Regions from separate parts of the Pseudomonas sp. S04 genome, predicted to be linked through region 2. Evidence: predicted binding sites of a transcription regulator. Region 2 holds the regulator's gene; each other region holds the start of a gene.
What was found. Region 2 encodes sigma-54, which starts transcription at its own class of promoters, with help from an activator protein. Its sites were predicted from a motif close to ANTGGCATNNANNTTGCTNT; they were not measured.
Positions count from the first base shown of each region.

Region 1: PspS04_RS18710 (CmpA/NrtA family ABC transporter substrate-binding protein) is a predicted target of sigma-54. The motif match lies at 1,506-1,525, and genes of this name have one in related genera.
Region 3: flgB (flagellar basal body rod protein FlgB) is a predicted target of sigma-54. The motif match lies at 1,104-1,123, and genes of this name have one in related genera.

Region 1 covers NZ_CP019427.1:4,255,570-4,257,792, reverse strand. The annotation lists gene PspS04_RS18715 (ANTAR domain-containing response regulator) at 1-159, opposite strand, end outside; gene PspS04_RS18710 (CmpA/NrtA family ABC transporter substrate-binding protein) at 175-1,386, opposite strand; gene PspS04_RS18705 (quinone-dependent dihydroorotate dehydrogenase) at 1,618-2,223, shown strand, end outside.
Region 2 covers NZ_CP019427.1:970,540-972,762, forward strand. The annotation lists gene ptsN (PTS IIA-like nitrogen regulatory protein PtsN) at 1-94, opposite strand, end outside; gene hpf (ribosome hibernation-promoting factor, HPF/YfiA family) at 107-415, opposite strand; gene PspS04_RS04120 (RNA polymerase factor sigma-54) at 524-2,017, opposite strand; gene lptB (LPS export ABC transporter ATP-binding protein) at 2,200-2,223, opposite strand, start outside.
Region 3 covers NZ_CP019427.1:1,477,925-1,480,147, forward strand. The annotation lists gene PspS04_RS06465 (chemotaxis protein CheV) at 1-37, shown strand, start outside; gene cheR (protein-glutamate O-methyltransferase CheR) at 84-911, shown strand; gene flgB (flagellar basal body rod protein FlgB) at 1,165-1,572, shown strand; gene flgC (flagellar basal body rod protein FlgC) at 1,576-2,019, shown strand; gene flgD (flagellar hook assembly protein FlgD) at 2,035-2,223, shown strand, end outside.

The DNA of each region.
Region 1 (2,223 bases), 2.8 Mb from region 2:
ATCGATCAGGATCACGTCCGGGCGCACCGTTTCGACGCGCGCGGGCAGGTCGATGGTCAGGCCGGATTCGTCGATCACCTCAAACCCGGCTTCAGTCAGGGCGGACTTCAGGCGTCCGACTTTTTTTGCGGTGTCGTTGATCAGCAGGATTCGCAACATGCTCATGCTCTCCTGTCAGGGCTGGGCGCGCAGAGTGGGGGTGTCGGTCATGGCGTGCAGGCTGAAACCGCGGGCATAGGCCGCCGGGTCCGCACCGTCCCAGATCTTGCCGTCGATCAGTTGGCTGCTGCGCATCTCATGGCTGTCCGCGGTTATGCCCAGGGCCCCGGCCGCGTCGCGGTACAGGCCCAGTTGCTGGACCTGGCGTGCCACGCCCAGGTAATCCGGATCGTCGCGCAGCAAGCCCCAGCGGCGGAACTGGGTCATGAACCACATGCCGTCGCTCAAGTAGGGCATGTTCACCTCGCCATGGCCGTGAAAACGCAGCGGGTGCGGGTCCTGCCAGCGATTGCCGAGCCCGTCGGCGTAATCGCCCAGCAAGCGCGGTGCAATGTTGTCCACCGGGGTGTCGAGGTAGTCGGCGGCGCTGAGCAACTGTGCGGTGCTGCGGCGGTTTTCCGGGCTTTGTTCGATGAACCGGCTGGCTTCCAGGATCGCCATCACCAGCGCCCGGGCGGTATTGGGGTATTGCTCGACGAAGGCGCGCGTGCAGCCGAGGACTTTTTCCGGGTGGTCAGGCCAGATGGCCTGGCTCGTCGCCAGGGTAAAGCCGAGGTTCTGTTGCACCGCACTGGCGCTCCAGGGTTCGCCCACGCAAAACCCGTCGATCCGCCCGGCCTGCAGATGCGCGACCATCTGCGGCGGTGGCACCACCACGCTGGTGACATCCTGCAGCGGATGAATACCCTGGCTGGCCAGCCAGTAATACAACCACATGGCGTGTGTGCCGGTGGGGAAGGTCTGGGCGAAGGTGAGTTTTGGGCGAGTTTGGTGCACGTGCCGATCCAGCGCCTCAGGACTGGTCACGCCCAGGCTTTGCAGGCCGTGGGAAAGGTTGATGCTCTGCCCGTTCTGATTCAGGCCCATGAGCACGGCCATGTCGGTGGCGGCCACGCCGCCGATGCCCAGGTGTACCGCGTACACCAGGCCATAGAGGCTATGAGCGGCGTCCAGCTCTCCGCTGACCAGCTTGTCCCGCAGGTTGGCCCAGGACGATTGGCGCTTGAGGTTCAAGGTCAGGCCATAAGGCTGAGCGAAGCCCTGGGTGGCGGCTACGACCACCGAGGCGCAATCGCTCAGGGCCATGAAGCCCAGGTTGATCGAGGTCTTTTCCGGCGCGTCGCTGCCGTTGACCCAGGCCAGCGGGCCGACTGATGGTTCGTTCATCGAGAGTGCACCTTGCAAAAAAAAGCGTCGCCCCGGGCCCCTGTGCAAGCCAAGTCGGATGACGACGCCATGGTCTTTCGACTCATCCCGGCGCTGGCATGAGTACGGATAGGGTTCACGGTGCAAGGCATATGCCATTGCCGAGGGATTTGTACATGTACCTCGCCTGCGACCCCGATGCCCGGCTATAATCGCCGCCTTATTTCGCCGCCGACCGAGTCAAGCCCGCCCATGTATACCCTGGCCCGCCAACTGCTGTTCAAACTCTCCCCGGAAACCTCCCACGATCTGTCCCTGGACTTGATCGGCGCGGGCGGACGCCTGGGCCTGAACGGCTTGCTGTGCAAGGCGCCGGCCCATGTGCCGGTGAATGTCATGGGCCTGGACTTCCCCAACCCGGTCGGCCTGGCTGCAGGCCTGGACAAGAACGGCGCGGCCATCGACGGCTTTGCCCAGCTCGGTTTTGGTTTTGTCGAAATCGGCACCATCACCCCGCGCCCGCAACCGGGAAATCCCAAACCACGGATTTTCCGCTTGCCGCAAGCCGAGGCGATCATCAATCGCATGGGGTTCAACAACCTCGGCGTCGATCATTTGCTGGCCCGGGTCGCGGCGGCCAAGTACAAGGGCGTGCTGGGGATCAACATCGGCAAGAATTTCGATACCCCGGTCGAGCGTGCGGTCGACGATTACCTGATCTGCCTGGACAAGGTCTACGCCCACGCCAGCTATGTCACGGTCAACGTCAGCTCCCCCAATACCCCGGGGCTGCGCAGCCTGCAGTTTGGTGATTCGCTCAAGCAACTGCTCGCCGACCTGGCCACGCGCCGCGCCGAG
Region 2 (2,223 bases):
GGTTGGCAATTTGTTCGAGGGCGCGTTTTTTACTGCCGCCCGGCACGTTCACCAAAGAACGGCCGGGGGTCAGGATGCTTTCAAGTCGGATCATGGGATGGGGGTGTTAACGACCGGTTGCGCCCTGAAGGAGGCTCTGGGTCTTTTCCTTATGCTTTTTAAGTTGACGGTCCAGCTTGTCGGTCAGCAGGTCAATGGCGGCATACATGTCCGTATGCTCGGCATTGGCGACTACTTCTCCGCCGGGGATATGCAGCGTGGCTTCGATTTTCTGCAACAGCTTCTCGACGTTCATCGTGACTTGCACGTTGGTGATCTTGTCGAAATGCCTCTCCAGCCGGTCGAGTTTTTCGCCGATGTAGGTGCGCAGAGGTTCGGTAACTTCCAGTTGGTGTCCACTGATGTTGACTTGCATACAGCTTCTCCTTCGTTGCCAGTGCATAAGGCGGCAGGCCGAGTTGCCTGCCACTAGGGTGTCTGCGAAAGATTTCGAAAACACCCTGGAACGCTGTGGCGTGGCCCGTTACATCAATCGCTTGCGTTCACTCGAAGGCGCGATCCCGAGGGATTCGCGGTACTTGGCGACGGTACGACGGGCTACCTGAATACCTTGTGCCTCCAGTAAACCAGCGATCTTGCTGTCACTCAACGGCTTTTTCTGATTTTCCGCGGCAACCAGTTTTTTGATGATCGCGCGGATCGCCGTGGACGAGCATTCGCCGCCTTCGGAGGTGCTGACGTGGCTTGAGAAAAAGTATTTCAGCTCATAGATACCGCGCGGGGTATGCATGAATTTTTGCGTGGTGACCCGGGAAATCGTCGACTCGTGCATGCCTACCGCTTCGGCAATGTCATGCAGGACCAACGGCTTCATCGCCTCGTCGCCATATTCGAGAAAGCCGCGCTGGTGCTCGACGATCTGGGTGGCCACTTTCATCAGGGTTTCGTTGCGGCTTTGCAGGCTCTTGATGAACCAGCGCGCCTCCTGCAACTGATTGCGCATGAAGGTGTTGTCGGCGCTGGTGTCAGCGCGACGGACGAATCCGGCGTACTGGGGATTGACCCGCAAGCGCGGTACCGACTCCTGGTTCAGTTCCACCAGCCAGCGCTCGTTGTCCTTGCGCACGATCACATCCGGCACCACGTACTCGGCTTCGCTGGACTCGATCTGCGAGCCAGGTCGCGGGTTGAGGCTCTGGACCAGTTCGATGACCTGGCGCAGTTCGTCTTCCTTGAGCTTCATGCGCCGCATCAGTTGGCTGTAGTCGCGGCTGCCGAGCAGGTCGATGTAATCGCTGACCAGGCGCTTGGCTTCTGCCAGCCAAGGGGTCTTGGCGGCCAGCTGGCGCAATTGCAGCAACAGGCACTCGCCCAGGTTGCGGGCGCCGATGCCGGCGGGTTCGAATTGCTGGATGCGGTGCAGGACGGCTTCGATTTCGTCCAGCTCGATGTCCAGTTCCGGGTCGAATGCCTCGAGAATCTCCTCAAGGGTTTCGTCCAGGTAACCCTGGTTGTTGATGCAGTCGATCAGGGTCACGCCGATCAGGCGATCGGTGTCGGACATCGGGGACAGGTTCAATTGCCAGAGCAAGTGGCTCTGCAGGCTTTCCCCGGCGGAGGTGCGGGTGGTGAAGTCCCACTCGTCGTCATCGTTGCTGGGCAAGCTGCTGGCACTGGTCTGGTAGACGTCTTCCCAGGCGGTGTCGACCGGTAGTTCATTGGGAATGCGCTCGTTCCATTCTCCTTCCTCGAGGTTATCCACCGTGGGGGCGGTTTCCTGGTAGGAGGGTTCCTGGACGTCGGTGTTGGGTTTGTGCTCGATGTTGTCCGCCATCGGGTCGGCGTTATCGAAGTCGTCGCCTTCTTCCTGGCGTTCGAGCATTGGATTTGACTCCAAGGCTTCCTGGATTTCCTGTTGCAGGTCCAGGGTCGACAATTGGAGCAGGCGGATGGCCTGTTGCAGCTGCGGTGTCATCGTCAGCTGCTGGCCCATTCTCAAGACTAGCGATGGTTTCATGGCTGGGGCTTAACACCTTATTCGCCGGCGCACGTGCGCCATCCACTACAGGGCGCCGGAGCGCCAAACTTAAGCAAATTATATGCCTGAAACTGAAGTGTTTGCCTAGAGCGTCATGACAATAAAAATATTAAGGCTTTCATTGACAATCCGCTCTGCCGGCAGACCAGACGCCTCGCAGCTTAAAGGCGGAACTCATGGCCCAG
Region 3 (2,223 bases), 510 kb from region 2:
GGTAGTCGACCGGATCAAAGCAGCAGATATCAGCTAGGTGGCCTTTGCCCCTGGCGATCAACACGATTTTAGAGGCGGCATCATTGTCTACGGGTAATTTGGATTTCGAACAGTTCCGGGTCTTCCTGGAAAAAGCCTGTGGCATTTTGCTCGGTGAAAACAAACAGTATCTGGTCTCGAGCCGTCTCAACAAACTGATGGAACAGCAAGGTATCAAGTCGTTGGGTGAGCTGGTCCAGCGCATTCAAGTCCAGCCGCGCGGTGGGTTGCGCGAGATGGTAGTGGACGCGATGACCACCAACGAAACCCTCTGGTTTCGTGACACCTATCCGTTTGAAGTGTTGAAGAACAAGGTCTTGCCCGAAGCGATCAAGGCCAGTCCCGGCCAGCGCCTGCGGATCTGGTCGGCGGCCTGTTCGTCGGGGCAGGAACCCTATTCGCTGTCGATGTCGATCGACGAGTTCGAGCGGACCAACATGGGCCAGTTGCGGATGGGGGTGCAGATTGTCGCTACCGATCTTTCCGGGACCATGCTGAACAACTGCAAGTCCGGCGAGTACGACAGCCTGGCGATTGGCCGCGGTCTTTCGCCAGAGCGCCTGCAGCGTTTCTTCGACCCGAAAGGGCCGGGGCGTTGGGCGGTCAAGGCGCCGATCAAGAGCCGGGTGGAGTTCCGCTCGTTCAACCTGCTGGACAGCTATGCCAGCCTGGGCAAGTTCGACATCGTGTTCTGCCGCAACGTGCTGATCTACTTCTCTGCCGAAGTGAAGAAGGACATCCTGTTGCGCATTCACAGTACGCTCAAGCCGGGCGGGTACCTGTTCCTCGGCGCGTCCGAAGCCCTCAACGGCTTGCCGGATCACTATCAGATGGTCCAGTGCAGTCCGGGGATCATCTACCAGGCCAAGTGATGGTCAGGTGGCAAAAAAAGCGGGAGTCCTCAGGGGCTCCCGTTTTTTATCGTGCTGCACAATCCTTGTAGCGCGCCTGTCGAGCAGCCCAAGGCGGCAGAAAAGCGGCAGGTGCCGGAAGACGCTTGCCGCTTTTCTGGCATTGCCACCTTGCCGCTTTCGGCCAAGGCCCCTGTTTGCGGGGCCTGGCGAGCTGGCACGGGGCTTGCTTTGTGCCTGTTACGAAAAATCAGGTCACCCAAAGGTTTGCGCCATGAGCATCAGCTTCGATAAAGCGCTCGGTATCCACCAACAAGCCCTCAGCTTCCGCGCCCAGCGTGCCGAAGTGCTGGCCAACAACATCACTAATGCCGACACGCCGAACTACAAGGCGCGGGACCTGGATTTCTCGGCGGTCCTGGCCGCCCAGGCCGACAAGAGCAAGAACGGCAGCTTCGCGTTGAACAAGACCAACAGCCGTCATATCGAAGCCCGGGGCCTGAGCAGCGGTGACGAGTCGCTGCTGTACCGCACGCCGATGCAACCGTCGATCGACCAGAACACCGTGGACGCCCAACTGGAACAGGCCAACTACGCCGAGAACTCGGTGAACTTCCAGGCCAGCTTCACCTTGCTCAATAGCAAATTCAAAGGGCTGGTAGCGGCCCTGCGCGGAGAGTAATTCATGTCCCTGTCGAGTGTTTTTAATATTGCCGGTAGTGGCATGAGTGCCCAGACCACGCGCCTCAACACCGTGGCCAGTAACATCGCCAACGCCGAGACCGTCTCGTCGAGCATCGACCAGACCTACCGTGCCCGGCACCCGGTATTTGCCACCATGTTCCAGGGTGGCCAGTCGGGCGGCGGTGACTCGCTGTTCCAGAACCAGGACGCGGCCGGCCAGGGCGTGCAAGTGCTGGGCGTGGTCGAGGACCAGAGCAATCTGGAAGCGCGCTACCTGCCGAACCATCCGGCGGCTGACGCCAAGGGCTACGTCTACTACCCCAACGTCAACGTGGTTGAAGAGATGGCCGACATGATTTCCGCCAGCCGTTCGTTCCAGACCAACGCGGAAATGATGAACACCGCCAAGACCATGATGCAGAAGGTCCTGACCCTCGGTCAGTGATAAGGGGCAGCGTCGATGAGTGTTACCGATTCCACCAGTGGCCTGAGTCTCAACGACATTCTTGCGAACTCCAAGACCACCGTCACCAACACCAGCAATGACGGCCTGGCGGCCGCTGCCGGCAGCAAGACCGGCAAGAACGAGCTGGGCAAGGACGCGTTCCTGCAACTGCTGGTGACTCAGTTGAAGAACCAGAACCCCCTC